DNA from 2 places in the Pseudooceanicola aestuariicola genome. Region 2 is predicted to be linked to the other one. Evidence: riboswitches for the same ligand, from Rfam matches in the RefSeq annotation. Region 2 holds a riboswitch; the other holds the start of a gene.
The links. Region 2 has a riboswitch for cobalamin ahead of cobW (cobalamin biosynthesis protein CobW). Riboswitches for the same ligand answer to the same signal wherever they lie in the genome.
Positions count from the first base shown of each region.

Region 1: linked by a shared signal. The riboswitch ahead of ACI3GR_RS05470 (DUF4198 domain-containing protein) and the one ahead of cobW (cobalamin biosynthesis protein CobW) in region 2 are both predicted to bind cobalamin.

Region 1 is NZ_JBJGSF010000001.1:1,197,178-1,212,161, forward strand. It holds gene ACI3GR_RS05405 (acetoacetate--CoA ligase) at 1-535, shown strand, start outside; gene ACI3GR_RS05410 (SDR family NAD(P)-dependent oxidoreductase) at 532-1,287, shown strand; gene ACI3GR_RS05415 (thiamine pyrophosphate-dependent enzyme) at 1,349-2,974, shown strand; gene ACI3GR_RS05420 (2Fe-2S iron-sulfur cluster-binding protein) at 3,010-3,330, opposite strand; gene ACI3GR_RS05425 (SDR family NAD(P)-dependent oxidoreductase) at 3,347-4,096, opposite strand; gene ACI3GR_RS05430 (HD domain-containing protein) at 4,096-4,707, opposite strand; gene ACI3GR_RS05435 (PEP-utilizing enzyme) at 4,821-6,632, opposite strand; gene ACI3GR_RS05440 (PEP/pyruvate-binding domain-containing protein) at 6,656-7,738, opposite strand; gene ACI3GR_RS05445 (cytochrome P450) at 7,735-8,985, opposite strand; gene ACI3GR_RS05450 (energy-coupling factor ABC transporter ATP-binding protein) at 9,250-9,900, opposite strand; gene cbiQ (cobalt ECF transporter T component CbiQ) at 9,887-10,669, opposite strand; gene ACI3GR_RS05460 (NikL family nickel/cobalt ECF transporter subunit) at 10,673-11,251, opposite strand; gene cbiM (cobalt transporter CbiM) at 11,251-11,868, opposite strand; gene ACI3GR_RS05470 (DUF4198 domain-containing protein) at 11,872-12,660, opposite strand; cobalamin riboswitch at 12,785-13,010, opposite strand; gene hypE (hydrogenase expression/formation protein HypE) at 13,071-14,117, opposite strand; gene hypD (hydrogenase formation protein HypD) at 14,376-14,984, opposite strand, start outside.
Region 2 is NZ_JBJGSF010000002.1:665,907-680,890, forward strand. It holds gene ACI3GR_RS11225 (TsoY family (seleno)protein) at 1-619, opposite strand, end outside; gene ACI3GR_RS11230 (hypothetical protein) at 761-1,126, shown strand; gene ACI3GR_RS11235 (GNAT family N-acetyltransferase) at 1,123-1,608, opposite strand; gene cobN (cobaltochelatase subunit CobN) at 1,605-5,453, opposite strand; gene ACI3GR_RS11245 (GNAT family N-acetyltransferase) at 5,754-6,209, opposite strand; gene cobW (cobalamin biosynthesis protein CobW) at 6,221-7,291, opposite strand; cobalamin riboswitch at 7,327-7,551, opposite strand; gene ACI3GR_RS11255 (PQQ-dependent sugar dehydrogenase) at 7,673-8,875, shown strand; gene smc (chromosome segregation protein SMC) at 9,026-12,481, shown strand; gene ACI3GR_RS11265 (Lrp/AsnC family transcriptional regulator) at 12,490-12,924, opposite strand; gene ACI3GR_RS11270 (YjiS-like domain-containing protein) at 13,061-13,237, shown strand; gene ACI3GR_RS11275 (lytic murein transglycosylase) at 13,268-14,434, opposite strand; gene cbiB (adenosylcobinamide-phosphate synthase CbiB) at 14,520-14,984, opposite strand, start outside.

The DNA of each region.
Region 1 (14,984 bases), on a different contig from region 2:
CTTCTGGGGCGACGAGGGGTTCGACCGCTATACCGACAGCTATTTCGACACCTATCCCGGCGTCTGGCGGCACGGCGATCGGGTGATGTTCAACGATCACGGCGGCAGCTTTGTGCTGGGGCGGTCCGACGCGACACTAAACCGGTTTGGCGTGCGCATCGGATCGGCCGAGATCTATCGCACCATCGAAACCTTCCCCCAGATCACCGACAGCCTTGTGGTCTGCATCGAAGAAGAGGGTGGGGGGTATTTCATGCCGCTTTTCGTGCAGATGGCCGACGGTTCAGATCTGGACGATGCGCTGACCAAAGAGATCGTGCAAAGGCTGCGCAGCGAACGCTCGCCCCGCCATGTGCCCGATGTGATCCTTGCCGCACCGGAAATCCCGATGACTCTGACCGGCAAGAAGATGGAGGTGCCAGTACGCAAGCTGCTGCTGGGGGTCGCCCCCGACAAGGTCGCCAGCCGCGATGCCACCCGCAACCCTGACGCGCTGGACTGGTTCGCCAGTTTCGCGGCAAAGCGTCGGGGATGAGCGTTTCGCCCTTTGACGTCACCGGCCGCGTCGCGCTGGTGACCGGGGCCGCGGCGGGGCTTGGGTTTGCCATGGCCAAGACGCTGTCGGATCACGGGGCCAAGGTCGCCTGTCTGGACACGGACGCTGACGCCTTGGCCCGGTGCGAGGCGTTGGACAACACTCTGACCATCCCGGCAGACGTAACGGATGCGCAAGCGATGTCGGCGGCGGTGGATCAGATCGTCGATAGATGGGGCGCGCTGGACATCTGCGTCGCCAATGCGGGCGTGTCGGATCGCCCCGGCGATCTGCTGCACGACACGGCTCCAGCGGAATGGGCGCGCGTGACCCGTGTGAATCTTGACGGTGTCTACAACACGCTGCACCCCGCCTTGGCGCAGATGATCGCCCAAGGCCACGGCAAGGTTATCACCGTGGCGTCGATGTGGGGCCATGTCGGACCTGCGGGCCTGTTCCCGCGCCCCGCGTATGCCGCCAGTAAGGGCGCGGTGGTCAATCTGACGCGAGAGCTGGGCGTGCAATACGCGCCGCACAACATCCAAGTGAACGCCCTGTGCCCCGGCTTTTTTCGCACCGAAGGCCGCCCCCGCACCGAAGAAGCCGCGGCAGCCATGGCCGCCTACACCCCGGCAGGCCGCATCGCCCAAGCGGACGAAATCGCGGGCGCTTTGCTGATGCTGGCATCGCGGGCGTCGGACTTTATGTCCGGCAGTTCTGTGGTCATCGACGGCGGCGTCCTGGCGCGCTGATCTGGCGGTGCCCCGACGCCTGTGGCAGGGTGCGCCGAGCCTAAGTAACAGGAGCCGCCCCATGACCCGTATGACCACCGGAGAGATCCTTGCCGCCAGCCTGAAGGCCAACGGCGTCGATACGGTCTTTGGCATCCCCGGCGCGCATATGTACGACTTTAACGATGCCCTGGCGCGGCAGGACGGCATCCGGTTCATCCATACCCGCCACGAACAGGGCGCGGGCTATATGGCCTATGGCTACGCGGCGTCGACCGGGCGGGTGGGGGCCTACACGGTGGTGCCGGGGCCGGGTCTGCTGAATTCCGGCGCGGCACTGTGCACGGCCTATGGCGCCAATGCGCCGGTGATCTGCGTGACGGGCAACATCATGTCCCACCTGATCGGGCAAGGGCGGGGGCAGCTACACGAATTGCCCGACCATCTGGGCACGCTGAAAGGTCTGACCAAATGGGCCGAACGCATCAATCACCCGACCGAAGCGGCCAGCGTGATGGATCAGGCGTTTGACCAGATGCTCTCGGGCCGCTCGCGCCCGGTGGGGATCGAAGCGCCATGGGATGTCTTTGGCATGGCGGCCGAGGTGGCAGAACCTGCAGCCACGACCCCGACGCCAGCCCCCAAACCCGATCCTGATCTGATCGCCCAAGCCGCCCAGATGATCGCAGCCGCGAAAAACCCGTTGATTATGGTCGGCGGCGGCGCGCGGGACGCGTCGGCGCAGGTGACGGAGCTGGCCCGCCTGATCCAAGCCCCCGTGACCGCCCACAGGCAGGGCAAGGGCGTGCTGGCCGAGGATGATCCCCTGTCCCTGCTGCCGCCCGCCGCATGGCAGTACTGGCAGGATTGCGACCTGCTGATCGGCATCGGATCGCGGCTAGAGCTGCAGCATTTCCGCTGGCGTTGGATGCCCGAGGGGCTGAAGACTCTGCGCATCGACATCGACCCAACGGAATTCGTGCGGCTCAAGCCGGACCTAGGGGTTGTGGCCGATGCCGCCGACGGCGTCGCGGCACTGATCGCGGCGCTGCAGGCCCAGGGCATCACCGCCGACGACCGCAGTGCCCAATGCGCCGACCTTCGCGACGCGGCGACCGAGGCGTTCCGCGCCGTCCAGCCGCAAGAAAGCTATCTGCGGGTCATCCGCGACGCGCTGCCCCGCGACGGGTTCTTCGTGGAAGAGGTCAGTCAGGTCGGATTTTCCGCCCGCATGTGTTTTCCCGTCTACGCACCGCGCCAATACGTGACCTGCGGCTATCAGGACAACTTGGGCTTTGGCTTCAACACCGCGCTTGGGGTCAAGGTCGCCAACCCCGACAAGGCTGTCGTGTCCGTGTCGGGCGATGGCGGGTTCATGTTCGGCGTGCAGGAACTGGCAACGGCCAAGCAATTCGGCATCGGCGTCGTGGCGATCGTGTTCAACAATTCCGCCTATGGCAACGTGCGGCGCGATCAGCAGACCGTCTATGGCAACCGATTGATCGGCTCGGACCTAGAGAACCCGGATTTCGTCAACCTTGCCAAAAGCTTCGGGGTAGAGGCCCACAAGGTGACCAGCCCCGAGGACTTGGCCGAGGTGCTGCCCGCAGCCATCGCCGCCAATCAGCCCGTGGTGATCGAAGTAGAGGTGCCAAAAGGCGGCGATGCCTCCCCCTGGCCGTTCATCCATCCGGCGCCGTTGACATAAAGCGACGGCCCTAGGCCAATCCGGGCTACCGCCAGTTACCGCCCCGTTGCCACCTTGAACACCGCGCCTTCCAGTGCGGGCGTTGCGGTGATCTGACAGGTCAGGCGGCTGTTGTCCTGCGGTTCATTCGCCATGAATTCGATGGTGTCGGCCTCGTCCGACAGCGGGTCTTTCAGGCTGCCGTCGGGCGCGTCGATCACGTAGCAATGGCAGGTCGCGCACATGGCCGACCCACCACATTCCGCGATGATGCCTTCGACGCCTGCATCCCGGGCCGCGTACATCAGCGGCTCGCCTTCCTTGGCGTCGATCTGGCGTTCGGTGCCGCTGGCTTCGATGAAGGTGACTTTGACCATTGCGTGTCCTCGTAGTTCAGATGAATTGCTTGCCGCCGTCGATGATCAGTGTCTGACCAGTCGTGAAGGCAGAAAGGGGAGAGGCGAGGTAAAGCGCGCCGCCGGTGATATCGTCGACCTCGGCATTGCGTTTCAGCGACGCGCGATCAACGCCGTAATTTTTCGCGTCGGCCATCTGGCCATAGCTTGCCTCGGTCAGGGTAAAGCCCGGCGCGATCACGTTGACGCGGATGTTGTCGCCGCCCATTTCCTTGGCCATCACGCGGGTCATCGCGATCACCGCGCCCTTGGATGCCACATAATGCATCCACTGAGGAGACCCCGAAAATACCGTGGCCGAGGCGACGTTGATCACCGACCCGCCACCCGCATCGCGCAGCAGGGGGGCCATGGCGCGGGTGACCTGCCAGACGCCTTTAACGTTCACTTGCATGACGCGGTCCCAGACGTCTTCGTCAATCTCTTCGAACGGGCGGCGTTCCAGCCCGGCATAGATCGCGGCGTTGTTCACCACCACGTCCAGCCCGCCCATCTGGTCCTGCACTGTTTGCGCCAGCGCGCGGCAGCTGTCCGATTGGGCGACGTTCACCTCGGCTGACAGACCACCGATGATGTCAGCCGTTTCCGCAGCCCCGTCGGCGTTCAGATCTGCGGCCATCACCCGCGCGCCCGCGTCCGCAAAGGCCTGTGCAAAGCCACGGCCCAAACCTCCGGCGGCGCCCGTTACCAGAACGCGGGCGTCTTTCAGACCCAGATCACGCATCATTAAGTCTCCAAGTAAGTATCTAGCGCCAGTTCCGCCCGGACCGAGGCGGTGAAGGCCTCGGCTATGGCGCGTCCGGCGGGGGTCAGCATGTTGGGGTTCGACCGCACCTCAAGCATGTCGAGGAATTGCGCGCGGTCCCAGCCGTACCAGCCTCGGATCGTCTTCATGCCGTGGGGCGTGGCGCGCCAGCCCTTGTCGGCGTCTTTCATCACGGCGTCATTGATCGACCGTGCTTCTTTCGTTGTGTCGTGTCCGTCGATGATGGCCAGCACCGCATCGATATCGACCCCATCGGGGCGGTGGCGTTCCAAAATCTCACGCGCGATGTCGACCCCGTGCAATTCGTGGTCACGCACCAGATGGTCGTACCCCGGTTTCTTGTCGATCGCGTCCAGCAGATGGGCCGGATCGATCCGCTTCCAGCCGACGTCGTGCAGAACGACCGCAGGCAGAACCACGCTTTCGTCGGCCTCTGGCGTCAATGCCAGCAAGGCCTTGGCAACCGCATAGGCCACCAGCGTGTGTTCGTCGTTGTTGCGCACATCAAGAAAAGACCGCGCGTCCTGCCAAAGGGCCAGATCGCGCGGCGAGAGGATTGCCGTTGTGGTCATGAAGCCATTCCTTGATGTGATCCGATGCTGAGAGGGTGCACCAGATCGCCTACCTCTCTAGTTGGTCCCTTGGGGCGACGCGGCCGCCCCAAGGCAGGAGTTTTCGTGCCAGATCAGTCGAGGATCGTGACCTTGCCGGTGTTGCCATCAACGCGGATCTTCTGACCGGTCTTGATCCGGGACGAGGCGTTGCCCGTCCCCGTCACAGCCGGCAGACCGTATTCGCGGCAGACGATGGCGGCGTGGCTCATCATGCCGCCGATGTCGGTCACGGCGGCGCTGATCTTGCCAAAGACCGGGGCCCAGGACGGGGCGGTCACAGGTGTGACAAGGATGTCGCCCTTTTGCAGTTCCGACAGCTGGTCGGGGCTGCGCAGAACACGTGCGACGCCTTCGACCGTGCCGGGGGCCGCGGCCATGCCCGACAGGCTGCCATCGTCATCGCCCGTGCTGGTCCATTTCGCAATAGAGTCGGACGTGATGCCGAACAGCATGATCGTGAAGGGTTCGGTGATGACCTCTGGCGGGTTGTTCAGCGCGGGCAGGGGCGCCTGAGACGCCAGCGCGTCCATGATGCCCCGGCGACGTTCGATTTCCGCAGGCCAATAATCCGGGCCCTGATCGTTGGTGCCAATGGCCCAGGACCGTGCCAGATCCCACAGCGCGTCGCGGACTTCGTTGCGGTTCAGATAGAACATGTCGTCCACGGTCTTCCAATAGCCCGCATCGACGAACAGCTGGCTAAGCTCGCGCATCTTGCGCCAGAACACCGACAGCGACCAATGTTCGATGTAGAAGTTGTGGTCTTCCACGTAGGGGAACACGACGCGGGACAGGCCCAGCTTGCCCTCGAACACTTCGCGCGCCTCGTCATCCATCATCTCGGCGTATTCGCTGGTGATGCGGTCGCGTTCGGCCACCAGTTTTTCGGTCGGGCGATCAATCGTTTCGCCCGCTTCCAGACGTTCGATGTAATCGCGCAGATAGCCCATCGGGATATCCAGATGTTCGATCCAGTACTTGTCGGACGAATAGAAGCCGTTGCCTGCGGTAAAGTTGAACCACGGGTCCTGCGCCTCTTTCCACTGTGCCAGCCACTTGTCGCCGCCATCCGCGTTTTCCAGCGCTTTCAAGGCATCATCCACGCTGCCGGATTTGACCACATCGGCCAGACCCAGTTCGATCGCCAGCTTGGCCAGCTTCTTCAGCTCGTCATCCGGGCGGAACAATTCGCTGTCCACGCCCTGCACCATTTTGGCGATGGCCTGATCGGGGATCGAGGGGAATTGTTCTTTCATGAACCCGAAGAAATCCAGATAGGCGGCATAGCCCAAGTTCAGGAATTCAAAGTGGTACTGCCACGTGCGATAGCATTTCTGGATTGCATCGTCATAGGCGGCCAGCAACTCGGTCGTGTTGTCCAGACCGCGGCCTTCCTTGACCCATTCGACCGGCACGATGTCAGGCAGGGGGGCGAAGGAAATGGCGTTCATCTCGTCGATGTTGGCTTTGACCTTCTGCTTCCACTGATCCAGAAGCTCGTTCCAGTTCTGGTAATAATGGCCCGCACGGTCGAGGAAATCGGGCACGCGGGCTTCGATTTCGGACGGGTCGACCGCGATTGGGTTGAAGTAGACGTAGCCGTTCAGGATCCGGTAATCGATGCCGTTCGCGGGCGGCACCTTCAGGTGGCGGGTGTTGTACTGCCCCAGCCCCTTGATCGCGAAATCGACCATGATCGTGTCGAACGGGCGGAAGGGCGTCGGCCAGTGCTGCGAGTTGCAGAACCAGAACTTGCTATCCTCGACGTCGCGCTTGTTCGGATTGAACAGCAGGTAGTAGGGGTAAATGCTTTTCCAGTCCTCGGCGCCCTTCGGGGCCTCCACGTCGTAGGCACTGGGAAACAGCGGTGTTTGTGCGTCCATTCGTATCTCCTCCCTGAATGGTCTTATAACGAGCCGTTTCCGGCCTTCTTGGCCCCGAGCGGGTTGTTCAGCACATTCACGATGCCCAACATGCCCGTGGCATAGGTTGTTTTTGGTTTGTCGGCTTTTTTCTGCGACCAGATGGTTTCCGGACGGCTTTGCAGCGCCAGAAGGTTTTCCCCGTCGGGCAGATCGGCGTCGATGGCCCATTCCACGTCCTGCGGGCATTTGTTCTGCCGTTCCAGACGTTTGGCCAGACGGGCCACAGCCAGAACATCGGCGTCGGACAGGCTGGGCGTTTTGCGGCGGGCTTCTTCTACCTCGCGCTCGATCGCCTCTCCGGCCTCGGCATCGCCGACCATCTCAACGTGCTTGTCCGAAATGGTGCGGTCGACGATCTCCTCCAAAACCTTTTCGACCACGAAGTTGTCGGGCGTCACCACGCCGGACACCACCATTTCGCCCAGACCCCAAGAGCTGTCGATGACGATCCGCGTGCGGTCGCCCGTGCCCGGGTCCAGCGTCATCGCCACGCCAGCGGCGCGGGCGTTGACCATTTTCTGCACGCCAACCGACATCAGCACATCGACCTGCGGGATGTCGTTCTTTTCCCGGTAGGCCACCGCGCGGGTGGTATAAAGCGACGCCCAGCAATCGCGGACATGGTGCACGACCTCGTCCGCGCCGCGCACCCACAGGTAGGTGTCCTGCTGGCCCGCAAATGACGCGTCGGGAAGGTCTTCGGCGGTGGCCGAGGACCGGACCGCGACAGGCATGTTATCCCCCATGGCGGCATAGGCGTCGCGGATGGCCTGTTCGACCTCGGCCGGCATGTGGTGCGACCGGATGCGAATGCGGATGGCCTGCGCGGCGCGGTCGACGTCGTCGATGTTGTCCGGATCGACCTTTTCCAGCGCCCGCTCAATCTCAGCGCGCAGACCGTGGTGATCCAGCATCGCCTGATAGGCGTCCGTGGTCACGGCAAAGCCCGGCGGCACGGCCACGCCTGCTTGGGTCATTTCCCCAAGCGACGCGCATTTGCCGCCCACGCGGTTAAAGTCCGCGTGAGAGATGTTCGAAAAATCAAGGGTATAGAGGTCGTTCATGCCATGCCGTCCCATTCGACCATGACCGATTTCGGCACACGGAAAGTGATGTTGCGATTGTATTCCGGCGTAAACCCGGGGGCGAGCCGCATGGTCGGGAAGCGCGCGACCAGCTGTTCGACCAGCGCCTTGCCTTCCATCTTGGCCAGTTGGAAACCTAGGCAGTAGTGGATGCCATAGCCAAAGGCCAAATGCGTCCGCGCGTTCGTCCGGGTGATGTCCAGCCTTTCGCCCTCGGGGAACTGCGACTCGTCGCGGTTGGCGGACCCGGTGATCATCAGGATCTCGGCCCCTTCGGGCAGGTCGACGCCGCCCACGGTCGCCGCATGGCGTGCCTTGCGCCGCCAGCCCACGACCGATGGGGTAAAGCGCAGCATTTCTTCGACTGCGTTGGGGATCAGTGACGCATCCGCCTTAACCGCGTCCCAAGCACCGCGGTCGCGCAGCGCTTCGATCACGTAATTGCCCATGAAGGTCGAGGTCGTTTCATGCCCCGCAAACAGCGTCGAATATAGAACGCCCGCGATTTCGTCGTTGGTGATGTCCGCCCCTTCGGCCTGAAGGCGCAGCAGGTCCGACGGAAAATCATCGCCCGGGTTTTCGCGGCGCATGTCCAGCAGGTCGTGGATGTATTTCCAATAGGCGACCATGTCATGCGCCACGGGGATCTGTTCTTCGTCCGTCAGGTCCGACCACGTCATCCGCGCGCGGCTTTCGCCGAATTGTTTGACCTTCGGCACGTCCTCATCCGGGATGCCCATCAGGGTGAACAGCACATAGGCCGGGACGGGGTAGGCGACGACCTGCCAGAAATCGACCGGGCCGCCGTTTTTGCCCGCCTCTTCCAGCGCGTCCAGATGGCGTTCCACGATCTCGGCGATCTGCGGTTCGATCGATTTGAACCGGCGCGGGCCGAAACAGCCTTGGGCCACCTTGCGGATACGGGTGTGGTCCGGGGGCACGCGGGCGGTCAGGCCGGAATAGGCGGTGAAGCCACCGTCGGTCAGAACCTTGCGCGCGGCGTCGCACATCGGGCGCATGGGTTTCTGCGCGTTCTCGGACGAAAAGGTTTGCCAGTCATCAAAGATGGCCTTGATGTCGTCGTAACGCGACACCACCCAATAGCCCGACGGTTCGTGATAAAAGATTGGTTCTTCTTCCCGGAACGACTTCCACTGAGCATGCGGTGCGTTCAGATCAAACGGGTCAAAGGCGTCCGTGGACCGGACGCGATCATGAGCGTTCATAAATTCCTCCCAATGGGCCGTTTGGACCCTGCGACTCACCTTAGATACGTCGCTTTGGCTTTTGTTTGGGAAATGGCCTGCCTCGGCGACAGCCGACCGCTCCTCCGGTCTTGTGGATGTCCTTGGGACGGGCGTTTCCTCCTTCTTTCTAAGAAGACGGCAGGGGGGTGTCCCTTGCAATCAAGCCTTTGGGCACTTTCCACCAGGTGAAACGCCCGCAGGTTCTAATCGGTGAAAATGCGGGGCGCTTGGGTCAGCGGCGGGTCAGCGGCGGGTCAGCTTGCCGCCCTGCAGGTGATAGCCCTGAGGCGCGATGCGATCCCGGAATAAGGGATCGTGGCTGACCAGCAGGATCGACTGCGGCAGCGTGTCGAGGATTGCAACCAGCCGAGCCTCGTTTTCTGGGTCCAGAGCGTTCGTCGGCTCATCCAGCATCAGCACCTCAGGCTCCATCGCCAGCACGCAGGCAAGGGTGACCAGACGCTTTTCCCCGCCCGAGAGGCGATGGGTGATGCGGTCGCGCAGGTGGGTCAGGTTCAGACGTGACAGGATGTCGTCGACGATTGCGATGGCTTCGTCCCGGGATTTGCCAAGGTTCAGCGGACCAAAGGCGATATCTTCGGCCACCGTGGGGCTGAACAACTGATCGTCGGGGTCTTGGAACACATAGCCGATGCGGCGGCGGACTTCGGTGAAGTCATCCTCGGTCTGACGCGGGTCGCCGAAGGCCACGACCTCTCCGCCTGAGGGACGCAATAGACCGACGGCGATCTTGAACAACGTGGATTTCCCGACGCCGTTTGGGCCGGTCACGGACAGGCGTTCACCCGGCTCCAACACCAGCGATGCGCCGTCCAGCACCAGCCCATGCCCGGGATAGGCAAAGCTGATGTCGCGCAACTCAAGCAATGGCATGGCGGAACTGAACCATGATCAAAATGACCAGCGCGGCAATGATGAAGGCGGCGAACATCCAGTCCCGTTCACCCATACGGAACCGTTCTAGCAGCACGAACCGGCCTGTAAAGCCACGACACTTCATCGCGCCAAGGATACGTTCTGACCGTTCCAGAGACCGCACCAGCAGGATGCCCACCAGATAGCCAAAGCTGCGATAGGTGTGCCAATTGGTCCCCGGCCGGAACCCACGCACCCGCATCGCGGCGCGCAGACGCAGGTATTCTTCGCGCAGCACCTCGATATAGCGGATGGTAAACATCAACAGCTGCACCAGACGATCCGGCACCTTCAGCGCGTGCAAGGCATGGCCCATCGTCACCGGCTCCATCGACCCGACAAGGCACATTAGCGCAAGGATCACGGCGTTGGCGGTCAGGGTGATTTCCACGGCCTGCCACAGACCTTCCCATGACGCGGCAAAGCCAAAGACGGTGAACATCGGCGTGCCGGGCACGGAAAACGGCATCAGAAGCAGCATGAAGATGATGAACCCATCCATGCCAGCCATCCGCTTTAGCGTCTGTTTCGCGGGCAGGCCCGACAGCGGCAGCAGCGCCACCGCGACCAGCACCGCCAGCGTCAGCGCCATCAGGTCCGATAGCGCGACGACCACCAATGCAAAGGTCGCCGCCAGAACGATGCGCATCCGGGGGTCCAGATCAATGATCCGCCAGCGGGTAAACCGCACATCGGCCGTGTCGTCGGATGTCATACGGTAGGTCATGGATCAGCCTGCCAATCTGCGCCGTGCGGCGATGTAAAAGCCCAGTCCGAACAGCCCGGCGATATAGCCCAGCCCGCCAAGGATCGTCTGCAGATCGTTCTTTTCCTTGTAGGCGGCGATTTCGCGCCGCAGGGGGCGCATCTCGTCCCGGACGATAGTCGCGATCTCGGCCCGGTCAGCGTCGGAAAGCGACGCGACGATGACCGAAGGCGCTGTTGCTGCGGCGGTCGCGGCAGGGGCGGGCGGGTCGATCTTGGCCACGCCAAGGATGGCGGCAACCTCGTCTGCGGGCATCACCGCCTCGGCCACATGGCCCGCGCCCAGATCGGCGCGGAACTGATGCGCCACGGGGGATTGCGGCGTGTATAGAAAGAAACCGTCACCGTCGGTCGTTGCGTCCCCCAGTTTGGTGCCGGAAGTGTCATAGACCTCGATCACGGCTCCAACAGCCATGTCGCCGTTGGAAAACCCCAGCTCTCCTTCAATCGCGTCGCCCGAGGGGAAGACGCCAAAGATGACCTTATGCGCCAGCGCGGGCAGCGGGGCCATGGACAGCATCAGGGCCAAGACACCGGGCCGCATCATAGCGTTACCCCCTTGGCCGCAGTAAAGAGGTCCGGGCGCACCTTGCGGATCAACAGCACAGCCGCGCCGGTCAAAAGCGCCTCGATCACCATGATGGGGATATGGGCAAAAAACACCAGCCGGGCCGCGGGCAGGAATTCTTCCCCCGTCAGGACCAGTGAAAACGCCACGCCAAGGGTCGTCGCGGCGATGGCAAAGGCCCCGCCGATGCCCGCCCAGACAGCGCCCGACATGGGCGATCCACGTTCGACCATGCGACCAAAGATCAGCCAGGCCAGAACCGCTGGCCCCGCGATGTTCAGCGTGTTGATCCCCAGCACGGTCAGACCGCCGAAGCCGAAGAACACCGCCTGCAACAGCAGCCCGACGAACAGCGCGGGAAAGGCCGCCCATCCCAGCACCAGCCCGGCCAGACCGTTCAGCACCAGATGAACCGAAGACGGCCCGATTGGCACATGGATCAGCGATGCGACGAAAAAGCTGGCCGACAGGATGCCCGTCGCCGGGATCCGTTCCAGCGTCATCTGGCGTAGGCCCATCGCAATGCCGCCCACGGCCAAAACCGCGCCGCCAAGGACGACCGGGTTCGACAGCGCTCCGTCCACGATATGCATGGGCTATTCCATCCCGTAGGCGCGGATCCAGAACACGGCGTCCTGGCTAAGCTCTTTGCCGTCATGTTCCGTCACGGGACCCGAGCCCAAAGCGGCAAAGCCCCACCAGCCCGCGCGCGGAACGCCAAAGCTGAAATAGCCATTGGCATCCGTGACGACGACGACTGCGCCCCCCGGCATCGGGCCGACGGTAGGGGGTTTGGCCGCAAAGCTGTCCAGATCGGGGACGGCGGCGACATATTCGACTTCGATCTCGATCCCGGCAGCGGGCGCGCCATTGCGCAGTACCTGACCCGAAAAGGTCGACCCGGCGAGGACGTTGTAGGGTTTCACCAGCGGCAGGATTTCCGTCGGCAGGCCAACGGGGTCGGCCCAGTCAGTGGGCAACCCGTTGCGGTTGAACACGACCTTGGTGAACTGCTGGATGTATTTATCTTCGCTGGGTTCCAGATAGGGCACGGGTTCCGTCACCAGCACATAATCGCCCGATCGTTTGACAGGCAGCGTAGCACGAAACCCGGCGCCAGTGTTCTGGGCGCCTTGGAACGGCGTGGCCTCTAGCCGGTCGGCCAGATCGATCCGGTCGCCATTGTGGATCATGTAGAAGCCGTGCGGCACCTCCATATCCATCACATGGCCGTTTTCAAACGGGTGCCAGAAGACCAGCGCAAGGGGCAGATCCCCCGGGCGGTCGATCTGAACGTTGTCTGCATAGGGCAGCACGAAATGCGCCTGCGCAGAAAGGGGGACAAGTGCGGCAAAGGCTGCCAGCAGTGGTCCGTTTAGTGTCATGTCATGCCTCTCAAGCAAGTGGGCGGGCCCACGGATGAAAGGACAGACGGGATGCTGGACTCAGGGGGTCATTTTGGACCTGCCGAGCCAGACGCTCACCCCGGCGTCCGGTTGGGTAAGATCGGTTTCCCGATCCTGTGACGGCAGGTCTCCTGGCTCGCGGGTCTTCGCGCTGACCGGCCTTCCCGATAGCCCCGAAGGGGTCTCAGTGGCATCGTCGGTCGCACTCTCCGCTTACAGTTGCGGGGGCAGCTACGGTTTTGGTCCCTGATGGGTACGCCTCACCGTATTCCCTTTTGCTCCTGCCGCGTGATGTTGCACGCGACAGAACCGTTCACATCCCCGTAATGGGCAATCGGGCAGGCCGTGTCAATCGGCGCGATTGGGACAGGTGGATTTGATACGGCAGCTTAGCAGATACGCGGCAGCTGTTCGCCCACCAGCATATCGACGATGCGTTGACCGCCAAAGGCCGACCGCAGCACAACCGGAACGCGGCCCTTGTCCACCGCTTTGCCGATGATCCTTGCCTCGCGCCCCGAGGGCAGGGCGCGCATGGCGGCCAGTGCGGCCTCGGCTTCGCTTTCGGCCACGAACAGGACCAGAGTGCCCTCGTTCGCCAAATACAGGGGATCGAGGCCAAGGATTTCGCACATCCCCTTCACCTCATCCCGCAGCGGCAACAGGGTTTCGTCCAGCTCTACCGTCACGCCCGCAGCTTCGGCCATTTCGTTCAGCGAAGACGCGAGGCCCCCGCGTGTGGCGTCCCGTGCGGCACGTGTCGACGGCGCGGCTTTGATCACCGCGTCCATCAGGTGGTTCAGCGGCTGGCAATCGGACTCCAAAGGCGCGGACAGGGCCAGATCACCCCGCGCGGCCAAGATCGTTGCGCCGTGATCGCCCAGCACGCCGTTCACGATGGCCACGTCACCGGGGCGGATGTTTTCGGCCTTTAAATCGGTGCCGGGCGCAATGACACCGACGCCCGCCGTGGTGATGAACACCTGATCGCAGGATCCTTTGCCCACGACTTTGGTGTCGCCGGTCACAATCCTCACGCCCGCCGCCTCGGCTTCGCGCTGCATCGAGGCCACGATGCGGCGCAGCAGCGCAATCTCGGTGCCTTCTTCGATGATGAAACTGGCCGAGAGCCACAGCGGCTTGGCCCCGCCGACGGCCAGATCGTTGACCGTGCCGCAGATGGCCAGCGTGCCGATGTCACCGCCCGGAAACTCGACCGGGGTCACGACGAAGCTGTCCGTCGTAAACGCCAGCTGCGCGCCGGGTTCTTGCAGCGCATCCGTCATCAGACGCGCCTGATCTTCGTGACCCGGCGGGGCGAAGACATCCGTGAACACCTCTTCGATCAGGTCACGCATCGCGCGCCCACCGCCGCCATGGGCAAGGGTCACGCGAGTGTCACGCAGGCGGGACGGTTTTGGGCTGGGGGCGTTCATGGTGTCACCGTTTCTTTTGGCGTTTAGGGACGCGCCCGACCCTGGGTGGGCGCATCGCTTCGCATGTGGTCATCGCTTTATCTCAAAAGCATTATGGGTCGGCTGAGCGGTTAACGGCATCGCCTGTGCGCCCTCCCGGGGGGAGGCCCCCTCTCGGGCGATTGCTGCGCAATCCCCTTCCGGGGCGACGGGGCGCGTCCCGGGGTTGGTCGCCCCGAGACAGGGCCAGAGACATGATATCCCCCGCAGCCAGCCAAATTACTCTGCCGCCTCGACCCGGCGCGCGCCGCCGTAGGTCCAGTAGGCCGCGCAGGCGCCTTCGGAACTGACCATCAGCGCGCCCAAGGGCGTGTCTGGCGTACAGCCCAGCCCGAACTGGGGGCATTGCGTCGGCTTCATCCGGCCTGTCATGACTGACCCGCAGGCGCAGCCCTCAGGCTCTGGCACAGGCGCACGGCCCCCGTCGGCGGCATAACCGATGCCGAACTTTGTCTCGGCATCCCACGCCAGATAGGCGTCGCGGATGCGCAACCCGCTGGCATCAATCTCACCCAGACCGCGCCATTCGAAACTGGGGCGCGGCTCATAAACATCCGCAATCGCAGCCAGAGACACCGGGTTGCCGTGCTCCGGCACCACGCGACCATACTGGTTTTCGATCACGGCCCGACCATCGCGGATCTGTTCCAGCACCATCAGCACCGATTGCAGCAGGTCCAAAGGTTCGAACCCGGCGACGACCAAGGGCTTGCCGTAATCTTCGGCAATGAAATCATAAGGATGCGTGCCGATCACCATGGACACATGGCCGGGGCCGACAAATCCGTCCAGCAGCATATGCGGATCATCCAGCAGCGCCTTCAGCGG
Region 2 (14,984 bases):
ACATGGCGGCAGGGGCGGCAAGGCCGACGCCGGTCATGGCAAAGGCGAAGGCGGGCAGAAGCTGACCAAAGCTGTTGTGCTGGGTCATATCAAAGGCCCCACCGCTGGACAGGATGCGACCCAGATAGCGACCGATTTCACGGAAGGCGAGGATGCCGATCAGGATGAAGGCCACCACGGCTGCGGGAAACAGGTATTCCACAATCGTCCAGAGCTTCGGCACGAAGACCAGACCCACGATGAAAAGCGCGTTCACCGACATCGCCAGCGCCAGCGGACGGGCCATCAGCGTGGCTTCGGCGTTGGTCGTGCGCAGTTTGGTGTAGGCCTCGGTCTTGGACCACGCGGCAAAGCGGGACAGGTTCCAGATCAGCGCCTTGATGTTGAGAAAGGCGAAGAAGGCGATGCCAGCCATGGCGATCACGATGGCAATCTGTTGGGCCGGGTTGCCCTTGGCCCAAGCGGCCATGATGTCTTCGAAGACCGGGACAGGCTGGCCGGGATGGGGAACCCAGAAGAACAGGTACATGAAGAAGGTGACAGCCAGACCACCCGCCCCGACCGAGGCGAGGAAGTAGAGCGGGTTATAGCTGTCTGCGGGGCGTGACTGGATAGACATATTCGTGATTCCCTATACGCATTCAAAAGATGGAATGTTTATATTATTCCAAAATCAGAATATGAAGGGACAGGGTGTCGCACCTGATTTGTCGTCTCGGGGTTCACGTCTTGTTAACCATGGCTGTGGTCTGCTGAAGGCATGGGGCGTTTATTATTTCTTGTGTTGCTGGCTGGCTGTGCCGCGCCGACCTCGGGCTTTCGGGGGGCGGTGTCGTCCGACGTCGTGGTCGAAGGCAGTCGCTTTCAGGTCTATCGCAGTGGCGATCAGGCGCAGGCGGTAAGGGTCAACAGCCAGTTTGCCCCCCGGATCGGGCCTTTGGCCGGGCGGGCCGCAATTGCCATGCAGCTGGTCACCGGGTGCCGCGTGACAGACATGGCCGGGGACGCGGCGGTTTTGGTGGGGCGGTTGTCCTGTGCCGCCGCGCCGGTCGACGCGTGCGAGGTCGATGCTGTTCTGAAGGGAAGGCGCGGGTATCGCATGCCTGTGGTGCGCCGCTGCGGTTAGCTGAGTTCAGGGACCGGACGCGCGAAGGTCAGGGATGTCGGGCGGTCAAAACCTTCATGCGCCGTGGCGCCGATCTGGGTGAAACCCATCCGCTGGAAGGTCGCGTGATTGTCCGCCAGCTCCACCCGGGTCTGTAACTGCAACGCGGGCAGCCCAAGAGCCCGGGCGCGATCTTCGGCATGGTTGATCAGAATGCGCGAAAGGCCCTGTCCCCGTGCGCTGGCATTGACCGCCAGTTTGCCGATGTAAAGGTGGTCCGGTTTCGGCGTCAGGATCACACAGGCCAGCGGGGTAAGGTCCTCGCCGGGAATGACCCAAAGCTCTTTCCCTGCGGCGTCGCTGCGCAGGTCGTCCAGCGTCATCCGGGTCAGCGACGACGGCGGATCGATTCGGCCCTCCATGTAGGCGAAGGCGCGGTTCAGCAGGGCCAGCACCGGGCTTAGGTCGTCGTCAGCAGACAGGCGTTTGGGCTGCGGGGTCATTGCCGCCGCAACCCTTCGATCCGCGCACGAGCAGAGTTGGAGCGCGGGGTCCACATGTTGCGGTCGATGGCTTCTTGCAAACGCTCGGCGATTTCTTCCAGCGCGGATGGGTTGTGATCGGCGATGAACTGGCGGGTCTCGTCGTCTTCAAGGAACATTTGTTCGACCAGATCGAAGTGGTGGTTCTTGACCGCTCCGGTCGTGGCGGCAAAGGCGAAAAGGTAATCGACCGTTGCGGCGATTTCGAACCCGCCTTTGTAGCCGTGGCGTTTCACCCCATCGATCCACTTGGGGTTCACGACCCGGGATCGCAGGACCCGCGCAATCTCTTCGTCCAGCGTGCGGATCACGGGGCGTTCGGGCCGGGAATGGTCGTTGTGATAGATTGGTCGTGCCGCGCCTTGCAGGTGTTGAACCGCAGCCGAGGCACCGCCTTCGAACTGGTAGTAATCGTCGCTGTCCAGCAGGTCGTGTTCACGGTTGTCTTGGTTCTGAACGATCGCTTCGGTCTGGGTCAGGCGTTGGGCCAAGCCCGCGCGGTCGGCCTCGCCTTCGGTCTTGGCACCGTAGGCGTAAGAGCCCCAGGACAGATACGCCTCGGCCAGATCGGCGGTGTCGTTCCACAGCTTTTCGTCGATCATCGCCTGTAGCCCCGCGCCGTAGGCTCCGGGTTTGGAGCCGTAGATCCGGTGCGTCGCCTCGCCCGCACGGGTGCGGGCCGCTGCGGGGTTGATGTCGTCGGGTTCGTCCATGTCCTGCACGGCGCGGGCGGCGCTGTCGAACAGGGCAATCAGTTGCGGGAAGGCGTCGCGGAAGAAGCCAGAGATGCGAAGGGTCACGTCCACCCGGGGCCGGCCAAGGGCGGTGTCAGGGATGATCTCGAACCCGGTGACGCGGCGGTTGGCGGCGTCCCATTTTGGCTTCACGCCCATCAGGGCCAGCGCCTGGGCGATGTCATCGCCCCCGGTGCGCATGTTGGCGGTGCCCCAAGCGGTTAGCAGCATCGTGCGGGGATAATCGCCGTGGTCCTGCAGGTGGCGGTCGATCAGAAGGTTGGCGGATTTCCATCCTAGTTTCCAGGCGGTGGGCGTTGGCACGGCGCGGCTATCGACGCTGAAAAAGTTGCGGCCTGTGGGGAGCGTATCGAGGCGGCCACGGGTCGGTGCGCCGGACGGCGCCGGGGCGACGAAGTGCCCGCCAAGCGCGGTAAGGAGGCCCGTGCCTTCGTCCGGCCCGCAGGCTTTGAGCGTCGGGGCGATCACGTCGCGGATGTGGGTGAGGACGGCGGCGGAGGCGGGGCCGATGAGGTCCGTCCCGTCCGGAGCGCGCAGCGAACCGGACTGCGCCGACCCGCCCCCCTGGGGCGGCGCATCTGCGCCATGCCGCGGGTCGGCGCTGTCCTTTGTTCCGAGGCCCTCCATCAGCTTGATCGCCAGCAGTTCCAGCCTTTCAACCGTATCCCCAGCCGTCCGCCATGTGTCGTCGGACAGTGAAGCCAGCGCCTCTGGCTTCGGGCCGTCCCATGTGGCGGCCATGTCGCAATCGAGCGGGTCGAACTCCAGCCCTAGGTCCGCGGCCAAGGCGCGGGGCAGAGAGGCGTCCTGCCCCTTGCCATCGCCGCGTGGGATGCGGGTGAGGGCGATCAGGAGGTCTCGGAACAAACGCCCTTCAGGGGACTGGCCGAAGATGTGCAGACCGTCGCGGATCTGCGCCTCTTTCAGGTCACACAGCCATGCGTCGAGCTTGGCGAGATCGGTTTCTTCATCGCCCGTAAAACCCGCGTCTTGGTCGACGCCGGAAACTGAAGTCAGCGACAGGATCTCCTTGCGCAGATGCTCAATCCGACGGGGATCGACGCCTGCGGCCTCGTAGTATTCGTCGACCAGAGCTTCGAGATCGCGCAGCGGCCCGTAGCTTTCGGCGCGGGTCAGGGGCGGGGTCAGGTGGTCGATGATCACCGCCTGCGCGCGGCGCTTGGCTTGGGTGCCTTCGCCGGGGTCGTTGACGATGAAGGGGTAGATGTGTGGGACGGGGCCAAGGACCGCCTCGGGGATGCAGGTTTCCGACAGGGCGATGGCCTTGCCGGGCAGCCATTCAAGGTTGCCGTGTTTGCCCATGTGGATCAGTGCGTGGGCCCCCCAGACTTCCCGCAGCGCGATGTAGAAGGCGAGGTAATTGTGCGGCGGGGCGAGGTCGGGGGAGTGGTAGGTTTCCTCCGGGTCGATGTTGTAGCCGCGGGCGGGCTGGACGCCGACCATGACGTTGCCGTGGGGGTGTAGCGAGAGTTTGAAGCCTTTGGTGCCTGTGGCCGGCCGACCCTCCGGGGGGGATATTTCCATCAAGCTGAAAGAGGCGTCGTCGGGGGCGAGCGTCGTGACGAAAGGGTCGTCTTCGGGTTTGCCCCATTGGCTGGTGATCTGTTCCTTCACGTCCCAAGGCAGGGCGTTGAAGTGGTCAAGATAGGTGTCGAGGGGCAGGAATGTGCCGCCCTCGCGGTCGGTGCGATCAGTCAGGTAGTTGGTGGGGCCAGAGGTTATCTCGGCCATCAGCGCGTCGCTGTCGGCGGGGCGGTTTTCGACGGTGTAGCCTTGGTCCGCCAGCAGGTTGAGGGCATGAACCGTGGCGGCGGGGGTGTCTAGGCCGACGCCATTGGCCAGCCGTCCGTCCTTGTTGGGATAGTTCGCAAGGATGATCGCGGCGCGGCGGTCTTTGGTTTCTGTCCGGCGCAGGCGGGTCCAGTTGGCGGCGAGCTTGGTGACAAAATCGATGCGGTCGCCACGGGTCTGCCAGCCCGCGATGGGGCATTGGGTGGCCTCGTCAAAGTGGGTTTCGCCCTTAAACGCGACGGCGCGGGACAGGATGCGGCCATCGACCTCGGGCAGGGCCACGTTCATGGCGATATCGCGGGCCGAGAGGCCGGTGAGGGTGTCGGACCAGACCTCTTCGGAGGTGGCGGACAGAACGACCTGAAACACCGGGCTTTGGTTGGCCGAAGGCGCGGTCAGCGGGTTCTGTCCGGTGTCGTCGCCGTGGGGCGATCCGACGGCAAAGCTGGTCAGGTTCAGGATCAGTTCGGGCGTTGTTTCGGTGAAGAGGTGATCGAGGGTCGCGGCAGAGACCGGGTCTTTCAGCGATGCGACGTAGACGGGCAGGGGGTTCATACCGGCGCGCAGAAGCGTTTTGGTCAGGCGGTTCACGGGGCCAAGGTCGCCCGCTTGCAGCAGCGCGCGGTAGAAGATGATCGGGACGGTGGGCGCGTCGGGGGACCAGACCTGTTGCAGCATCGCAAGGTCTGGGTCAGTCGCGCCGGGCCAGTAGAGCCCGGCCTTCAGCAGCGGTTTCGCGGGCGCGGGACGGTCAGTGCCGTCGATCATCGCCTTGGCGTGGGTCAGGAAGGTCTGGGCGTTTTCTGGCCCGCCTTCGACCAAGGCTTGCCAGAGAGCGGTGTAGTCATCCTCTGCCACGGTCGAGAGGCTGCGCAGGTCAGCGTCGGGTTTGTCGTCACCAGGCAGGGCGGCGAAGGGCACGCCCGCTTCGCGTAGCCGGGCGGCGTATTGTTCCAGCCCGTATTTCCAATAGGCCGCGCCGCCGAGGATGCGAGCGATCACCAATTTGGATTTCGTCGCCGTGTCGTCCAGATGCAGGTCCACCGACAGCGGGTGCTGCAGGTTCATCATGTTGGCCAGCCGCAGGGACGGTGCGTCGTCCATCACCGTGCGGGCGTGGGACAGGGCGGCGAGTTCCGTGTCGGCGGCAGAGATCACCACCAGATCGGCGGGCGTCTGTTGCAGATCGACCGCTTCGTTGTCGTCGATACGTCCGGGGGTGGCGGCGAGAAGATGCATGTTTATTTAATGTCCGCTTTTGTTCTCTTAATGTACTTCGTGGTCGGAGGTGGATGTGTTAAGGTGACGCCGTTGAGCATCAACGAACCTAAGGAGGCCAGAATGGCTAAAGGATTGCGACCCGGTCAAACTACCGGAAAAAACGGAGGTATCTACCGCGAGCAGGGACCAAGAGGGGGTCAGACTAACAACTTCGCCACGGTTGCCGATAATCGGCAGTTGCCGCCCACGTCTAAGTCGGGTTCGACTTGGGTCCCAGTTAAACGAACGCCTGACAGCAAGCGATAGACTGGCGCCCAACTATTCGGCCGTTTTCTTTTCCATGAAGACCGAGGTACCGTTTTCCGAGTAATCGCCGAACGGGCCGCGGCGGGCAAAGCCGTGGCGGTCGTAAAGGCGAATGGCGGCGTCCAGCAACTCGGCCGTTTCAAGGCGCAGCAGGGTCAGGCCTTCGGCGCGGGCGGTGTCTTCGATCTGGCGGACCAGTGCGGCGCCGATGCCACGGCCACGGGCGGCGTCGGTGACGAAGAAGCTTTTGACCTCTCCGTAGCCGTCGCAGATTTTCAGCGCCGCGCAGCCAAGGGTTTCAGACCCGTCGCGCGCGATGAAGAACCGGACGTCGGGCTGGGCCAGCGCCTCGTGGCTGAGGAAATGGTTTTCCTCGGGGTTGAAGAGCCGCCGCATCAAAGATTGGCTCGCGTCCAGCAGGGCCGAGGGCACCGGGTCCAGCGGGTTGCCGGGTTCGACGATGATCATGGGGGCCTCCGTTATGCGGCGAGCGCCTTTTCGATGGCGGCACGATCAAGGCCGGTCTGACCGATGACGACCAGCCGGGTTTCGCGGGCAGCGCTGCCGAAGGGCTGGTCGAAGTAGGTGTCGATCCGGGGGCCGACGGCCTGCAGGGTCAGGCGCATGGGTTTGCCTTCCACGGCGGCAAAGCCTTTGAGGCGCAGGATGCCGTGGGTGCGGATGGTTTCCGCGACCTGTTCGGTAAAGGCCTTGGCGTCGGTGATTTCGCCACGGGTGACGACGAAGGATTCAAACTCGTCATGGCCGTGTTCGTGTTCATGATCGTGGTGGTGATCGTCGTCTTCGTCATCGTCGTGGTGATGATGGTGGTGCACCTCGTGCCGGGCCTCCATGTCGGATTCCGCGGCGGTTTCCAGACCCAGCAGCACCTCGGTCGGGAGGGCGCCCATCGACGCCTGCACGATGCGCACGCCGGGGCGGACCGCGTCGGTCAGCGTCTGGGTGGTTGTGGTCAGGGCGGTCGTGTCCATCAGGTCGGATTTGTTCACCACGATCATGTCGGCGCAGGCTAGCTGATCTTCGAAAAGCTCTGACAGGGGCGTTTCATGGTCGAGGTTTTCGTCCTTGGCGCGCTGTGCGTCCACGGCCGCCACGTCATGGGCAAAGGTGCCCGCGTGATGCGCGGGGCCGTCGACGACCGTGACCACACCGTCCACGGTGACGCGGGTCGAGATACCGGGCCAGTTGAAGGCGCGGACCAGCGGTTGCGGCAGAGCCAGACCAGAGGTTTCGATCACGATGTGGTCGGGCGCGTCGTCGCGGTCCAGCAGCTTTTCCATCGTCGGGATGAAGTCGTCGGCCACGGTGCAGCAGATGCAGCCGTTCGACAGCTCCATGATGTCTTCTTCGCGGCAGGTTTCATCGCCGCAGCCGCGCAGGATGTCACCATCTACGCCAAGGTCGCCGAATTCGTTGATGATCAGCGCGATCCGTTTGCCGTTCGCGTTCTGCAGCATGTGGCGGATCATGGTGGTTTTTCCGGCGCCGAGGAATCCGGTGACGACGGTGGCGGGTATCTTGGCAGGCATTTTGTCTCTCCTTCGCTGTCATCCCCGACAGCGGGTTGGGTCCATGGGCTACGGCCGGTCTCCTGGCTGGCGGTCGCTGCGGGTCTTTGCCTTCCCGGGTGCCCAAGGGCTGCCCAGTGGCGTCTGTCAGACCTGCTACCGCTTTACAGTCGCGGGGGCGGCTGCGGCTAAGGACCCTTGGTTAGGTCGTCCTGTCCGCATTCCCGATTATCCCCGGATGGGTCGCATCCTGCTGGGGAACCGTATCGCGTCGTGTTTGCGGCGGGACGCGCCTTAGGTCAAGCAAATTGGGGTCAAGGGCGGGGCCTTGAAACATTCGTGATGAAACCGCCGTGGGATCGGTGCGTTGGGTGACAAATCCATCATCGCAAAAGGAACGACATGACCTCTCGTATCGCATTGTTTTCAAGTGTTGCCATTCTTGCCGCCGCGCCTGTTCTGGGCCAATCCACCCACAGCTGGGGTGAGCGGAACACAGATTTTGAACCTGCCATGGAAAACCAGTTCCGGGCCGAGCTGCTCAGCTCTGACGTGCAGGTGGAGCGCACCACCGTTGCAGGCGGCCTTGTGCATCCCTGGGGGATCGAGGTTCTGCCGAATGACGGCGGCTATCTGGTAACCGAACGCGCGGGCAACCTGCGCCATATCGCGGCGGATGGCACGATGTCCGATCCGATCAGCGGCCTGCCCGAGATTGCAGTGGCGGAACAGGGTGGTCTGCTGGACGTGGCCTTGGGCCCGAATTTTGCCGACGATCGCATGATCTATTGGACCTATGCCAAGCCGGTTGACGGCAACTATGCCACTGCAGCCGGTCGCGGCGTGCTGAGCGAGGATCTGACCGAGATCACCGATGCCGAGGATATCTTTGTCCAATCGCCCGCAGTGGATGCGCCAATGCACTTTGGGTCCCGCATCGTGTTTGATGGCAACGGCCATGCTTTCGTGACGACCGGCGAACATTTCACGCAGGAATATCGCGTGATGGCGCAGGATCTGGACAATCACTTCGGCAAAGTCGTGCGGATCAATCTGGACGGGTCTATCCCCGAGGATAACCCCTTCGTCGGCGACGACAGCGCGATGGACGAAATCTTCAGCTATGGCCACCGCAACATTCAGGGCGCTTGGATGATGGGCGACCAGCTGTGGACCATCGAACATGGCCCCAAGGGCGGGGACGAATTGAACCTGACCGAGGCTGGCAAGAACTACGGCTGGCCGGTGATTTCCTATGGTGAGCAGTATAGCGGTGACGCGATTGGCACCGGGATTTCGCAGCAGGACGGGATGGAGCAGCCGGTCTATTTCTGGGACCCGGTCATCGCGCCCGCTGGCATGATGGTCTACGAGGCCGAGGCCTTTGGCGACTGGAACGGCGATCTGTTTATCTCGTCCTTGTATCCCGGCGGGATCGTCCGTCTTGAGATGGAAGATGGCGTTGTGACCGGCGAAGAGCGTCTGGCCCCCGATCTGGGCCGCGTGCGGGATCTGGCCGTCGATAGCGACGGATCGATCCTTGCCGTGACCGATTTCGAAGACGGTCAGTTGGTGCGCCTCGCCCCGGCGAATACCGACAGCTGATCTGTCTGGTGCGTGCCCTTTTGGGGGTGCGCATTACCAATATCTTGTGGATATCATCGCCGCAGCCTCCATATTTGGCTGCGGCGACGTTGACTCAGCGCGTTGTCCTGCGTCACCCTGAATGGATCAGAATCGTTCAAGGTGTCGCTGTTGCGCTTTTCCAAACTCAGACTCACAGGCTTCAAAAGCTTTGTCGATCCGACAGAGCTGTTGATCCATGATGGTCTGACGGGCGTGGTGGGGCCGAACGGTTGCGGCAAATCCAATCTGCTGGAAGCGTTGCGCTGGGTCATGGGCGAAAACCGCCCCACCGCCATGCGCGGCGGCGGGATGGAAGACGTGATCTTTGCCGGGGCATCGTCGCGCCCGGCCCGGAACTTTGCCGAAGTCTGCCTGACCATGGACAATTCGGAACGGTTGGCGCCGGCGGGGTTCAACGATAGTGATCAGTTGGAAATCGTGCGGCGGATCACACGGGATGTTGGGTCAGCCTACAAAACCAACGGCAAGGACGTGCGGGCGCGCGATGTGCAGATGCTGTTCGCCGATGCCTCGACCGGGTCGCAATCCCCTGCGCTGGTGCGTCAGGGTCAGATTGCCGAGTTGATTAATGCCAAGCCCAAGTCGCGCCGCCGTATTCTGGAAGAAGCGGCGGGGATTTCGGGCCTGTATCAACGGCGGCACGAGGCCGAGTTGAAGCTGAAAGGCGCGGAACAGAACCTGACCCGCGTCGATGACGTGATCGAAACGCTGAGCCAGCAGTTGGCGACGCTGGAACGCCAGTCGCGGCAGGCGCAGCGCTATCGGTCGATCGGGGCTGATCTGCGCCGGGCTGAAGGTATGTTGCTGTATCGCCGCTGGAATGAGGCGGACGAAGCGCGGGCGGCGGCGAAAGAGGGCCTGAAGGCGCAGGTCACCGCGGCCGCGCAGGCAGAGGCGGCGGCAGTCAAAGCCTCTCAGGCGCGGGTCGTGGCCGAAGAGGCGTTGCCGCCCAAGCGCGAAGAGGAAGCTATCGCCGGGGCAATCCTGCAACGCCTACAGGTCGAACGCGACGCCTTGGCCGAGGATGAGGCCCGCGCGGTGGAGACCATCGCCACGCTGAAGGCGCGGATCGAACAGCTGATTAAGGACCGGGAACGGGAACTGGGCCTGAATCGCGATGCGGGCGAAACGATTCAGCGGCTGGAATGGGAACAGAAGGAACTGGCCAAGGCCAGCGAAGGTCACGAGGGCAAACTGGCCGAACTGGCCGAGATTGCGCGGCAGGCCGGGGCCGTTCTGGCGCAGCGCGAAGACGATCTGTCGACCCTGACCGAAGATGTGGCCCGCTTGGCCGCGCGGCATCAGTCGGCACAGCGGATGTACGACGACAGCCTGCGCAACGTCGCGCGGATCGAATCCGAAGGTGAAAAGGCGCAGCACGCCGTGGCGCAGGCCCGGAAGGTTCTGACGCAGGCCGCCGAGGATCGCAAAGCGGCCGAGGCGCAGCTGACTACAGCGCAAAAGACATCCACCAACGCCGAAGAAACGCTGGCGCAGGCCGAAGCCGCCCGCGCCGACACCCAAGTGCGCGAAGCCGAAGCGCGGGCCGCGTTTTCCTCTGCGCAGGGTGAGGTCAATGCATTGCAGGCCGAAACCACCGCATTGGCCAAGCTGGTGCAGCGTGAGGCGGCCGAAGGTGGTCAGGTTCTGGATGATGTGCGCGTGTCGTCTGGCTATGAAAAAGCCTTGGGCGCCGCGCTGGCCGATGATCTGCGCGCCCCTGTAGTGGATGAGGACGGCCCGTCGGGCTGGGTGTCGCTGCCGCAGTACGCGTCGACCAACGACCTGCCATCGGGCGTGATGCCCTTGGCCGAGGTCGTGACAGTGCCAGAGGTTCTGCGCCGCCGGATTTCTCAGGTCGGGTTGATCGATGCAGATGATGCGGTGCGTTTGCAGCCGCTCTTGAAGCCCGGTCAGCGGTTGGTATCGATCGAAGGCGACCTGTGGCGTTGGGACGGATATCGCGCCTGGGCCGAGGACGCGCCCTCCGCCGCCGCCCTGCGGTTGCAGCAGATGAACCGCCTGGAAGAGTTAAAGCAGGAATTGGAACGTGCCTCCGCTCAGGCAGATGGCGCGCGGTCTGCGCACGAGGTTCTGTCGAAGCGTCTGGCTGATCTGACCGACGCCGACAAACGCGCCCGCGATGCCCGGCGTCAGGCCGACCAATTGGTGGCCGAAGCCACGCGCAAGCTGAACCGGGCCGAGGCAGATGCCTCTATGGCCGAAGGCAAGCTGGAGAACCTGAGCCTGTCGGTCAGCCGCTACGAAGAAGAGGCGCTGGCCGCGCATAAACAGCTGAAAGAGGCCGAGCGTACGTTGAAAGACCTGCCCGATCTGGATCAGGCCCGTGGCACGGTGGACGAGATCAAGATGGCGGTCGAAGCCGCCCGCGTCACCATGATGTCGCATCGCGCATCGCATGACGAAGTGCGCCGCGAAGGCGAGGCGCGGGTGCGACGGTCACAGGAAGTGGTCAAGGAAATGAGCGGCTGGAAGCTGCGGCTGGAGTCGGCTGACAAGCGCATCGCCGAGATTGATCTGCGCCGCGAGGAAAGCGAAGCCGAGTTGAAGACCGCGCAGGACGTGCCCGCGACGCTGGCCGCCAAACGCGAAGACCTGAACGGCGCGATTGCCAAGGCCGAAGCCCGCAAGGCCGAGGCGACGAATGCGCTGACCCTGTCCGAAGCCGCTTTGCGCGAAGCCGTCGCGGCAGAGCGTGATGCTGAACGCACGGCGTCGGAAGCGCGGGAAGCGCGGGCGCGGGCCGAAGCCAAGGTCGACGCCGCGCAAGAAGCGGTTGAGGGCGCGGCCGAACGGATCGCCGAAGCGCAGGAAATGACGCCCAAGCAGCTGTTGGAAAGCCTTGGGGTTGAGGTGTCTTCGATGCCCCCTTCGGATGCGATTGAAAACGATCTGAACCGGTTGCGTCGGCAGCGCGATGCGCTGGGTGCCGTGAACCTGCGCGCCGAAGAAGACGCCAAGGAAATCGCCGAAGAGCACGGCAATCTGGTCAACGAAAAGACCGACCTGACCGAAGCCATCGCCACCCTGCGCAGCGGGATTGCCGGGCTGAATCGCGAAGGTCGGGATCGCCTGTTGCAGGCATTCGCGCAGGTGAACCGCAACTTTGGCATGTTGTTCCGGCACCTGTTCGGCGGGGGTGAGGCGAACCTTGTGCTGGTGGAATCCGATGACCCGCTGGAAGCCGGACTAGAGATCATGTGCCAGCCGCCGGGCAAAAAACTTTCGGTCCTGTCGCTGCTGTCGGGCGGTGAACAGACCCTGACCGCCATGGCGCTGATCTTTGCGGTGTTCCTTGTGACGCCCGCCCCGATCTGCGTGCTGGACGAAGTCGACGCGCCCTTGGACGACGCGAACGTCACCCGGTTCTGCGATATGTTGGACGAAATGTGCCGCCGCACTGACACGCGGTTCCTGATTATCACGCACCACGCGGTGACAATGGCGCGAATGGATCGGTTGTTCGGCGTGACGATGCAGGAGCAGGGCGTCAGCCAGCTTGTGTCGGTCGACCTGAAAAAGGCCGAAGCGCTGGTCGCCTAAGTCTTTGCTTAGATCAGCGTCTGCAACACGACGGTCGTCTCGTACCCGCGGATTTCGTCCATGCGAAAATGCTTTTCGGCAAAGTCGGCGTAATCCTCCATCGTGCGACACTCAACCGTCAGCACCAGATCGTCCTCTCCGGTGACATGGTACAGGTTTTTGACCTCGGGCAGCTTGCCAAAATAGTCGCGGAACCGGGCGCGCATGTCAGGTCGGCCGCGGTGCAGGGTCAGCGTGACAATCAGCGTGACGCGCTGGCCGGTGACCTTGGCCGACAGCACCGCAATCTCGCGCTCGATCGCGCCGATTTTGCGCAGGCGTTGAAGGCGACGCAGGCAGGCGGCGGGGGACAATCCGACCTCTTCGGCCAATTCAGACCCCGTGCGACGGGCGTCTTGGCGCAGGAGGTCCAAGATTTGATGGTCGAAGTTGTCTAGGTCCATGTATTTCTCATGATCTGCGAAGCCTGCGCAATTGTGAGTGACAATTTGCGAGATATTATCATGCCGTGCGAGATTTTGCGATAATTGCGCGGCGCGGGGGCAGCAGAATGCATGGGTCACTTACAGGAGACCGACCATGCCCCCTTTCGCCCTTCCCCGCCGCCGGACAACATCCCACCCGCCGCTGATCACTCTGATCTGGGCCGCGATGTGCGAATACCGCCGCCTGCGCAGGGATGCGCGGGCCTTGCAGACTTTGCCTGATTATCTGTTGAAAGACCTTGGCCTGACCCGGGATGGTCGCCGCCGGTGATGCGCGGGGGCCTATGCGGCCCCCTTGCGTTTACAACCGGTTCAAAAGCGCCGCGGTGGGCCATGCGTCGGCTGGCATGCCCAATTCTTTCTGGATCGCCTGAACCGCTTCGCGGGTGTTCGCGCCCAGAATGCCGTCGACCTTGCCCACGTCATACCCGCGTGCCGACAGTTTCTGCTGCAACTGCTTCATCTGCGCGCCCGACAGGCCCGGTTCCGGGTTGCCTGCGTTAAAGACGGGTGCGCCCTGCAGACGTGTGGCGAAATAGGCGGCGGTCAGAACATAGGTAAAGCTTTGATTCCATTCGAAATAGACGCTGAAGTTCGGGTAGGCAAGGAAGGCCGGACCCTTGCGCCCTTGCGGGATGATCACCGAAGCGGGCTGGTTCGACAGCCAGCGGCCTGAGCGGGGGCGTACGCCGACCTTTTCCCATTCGGACGGGGTCAGGGTGGTGCGCAGCCCGGTCCAAGACCAGTCCATCTGATCGGGAACGGTGATTTCCTGAATCCACGGCTCGTTCGGACGCCAGCCAAGGTGGCGCAGCATCTTGGCCCCCGACATCAGCGCATCCGGGGCGGATGTTTTCAGGCTGACATGTCCATCACCATCGCCGTCGACACCGTTTTCGATGATATCGCCGGGCAACATCTGGACCATCCCAATTTCCCCGGCCCAGGCGCCAGTGGTGCGGGCGGGGTCGAAATCGCCGTGTTCATACAGCTCCAACGCGGCAAAGATCTGCGGGCGGAACAATTCGGGGCGGCGGCAGTCATGCGCCAGCGTCGTCAGAGCGTTAAGCGTGTTGAAATCGCCTTGGAACGACCCGTAGTCCGTCTCGAACGCCCAGAAGGCCAGAAGCACGCCCCGCGACACACCGTAGTCGGCTTCGATCCGGTCGAAGACGTTGCTGTAGCGCTGACCGTTCGCGATGCCTGAATTCAGGCGGCTTTGCGAGATCAGGCGACGGGCAAAGGTGGTGAAGTCCAGCTGGAACACGCCCTGCGCGCGGTCTGCCTTGATCACGCTGGGATCGTGGCGCACGCCCGCAAAGAAGGCATCCACGGTCGAGGCCGCGTGCCCGCGTTGAACCGCCTCGGCCTTAAGGCCGTTGACGAAGCTGCCAAAGCCACCGCCACAGGCGGCAAGGGCTGGCTGGGCTGTCAGCAGAAAGGCGAGGGCGGTCAGAACGTTGCGCATATGGGATCCTATCTGGCGTTCGGCTTTATCGTAACAGCTACGGCGGTTCGGGCAATGCTGCAACCGGTTCGCATGATGACGTTTTCTAAAGTGTGAAGAGGATCGAAAAGCCCAGCACGATCGCCCAGGCCCGCCACAACAGGGTCGTCGCGCGGTCGATCTGGTTTGGTCCGATCATCCGATCCGCCGCGCCGTTGACCCATGGAAAGTCCTGCCATGTGCCGTGATAGGCGCGCGGACCCGACAGCGCGACGTTCAGGGTCTGGGCCATGGCGGCTTCGGGCCAGCCGGCGTTGGGGGATCGATGCAGGGCCGCGTCGCGTTTCAAGGCGGACCAGTCCGGCCAGCGAAGGCTGGCTGAGGGAATAAGCAGGGCGGTCAGGCGTGCGGGAAGATAGTTCAGCAGATCGTCAAAGCGTGCGCTGGCCCAGCCAAAGTCGGCGTGGCGTTCGGTGCGATAGCCGATCATGCTGTCGGCGGTGTTCACCGCCTTGTAGGCAAGCATGCCGGGCAGACCGCCTACAACGAACCAGAAGATCGGGGCGATGAC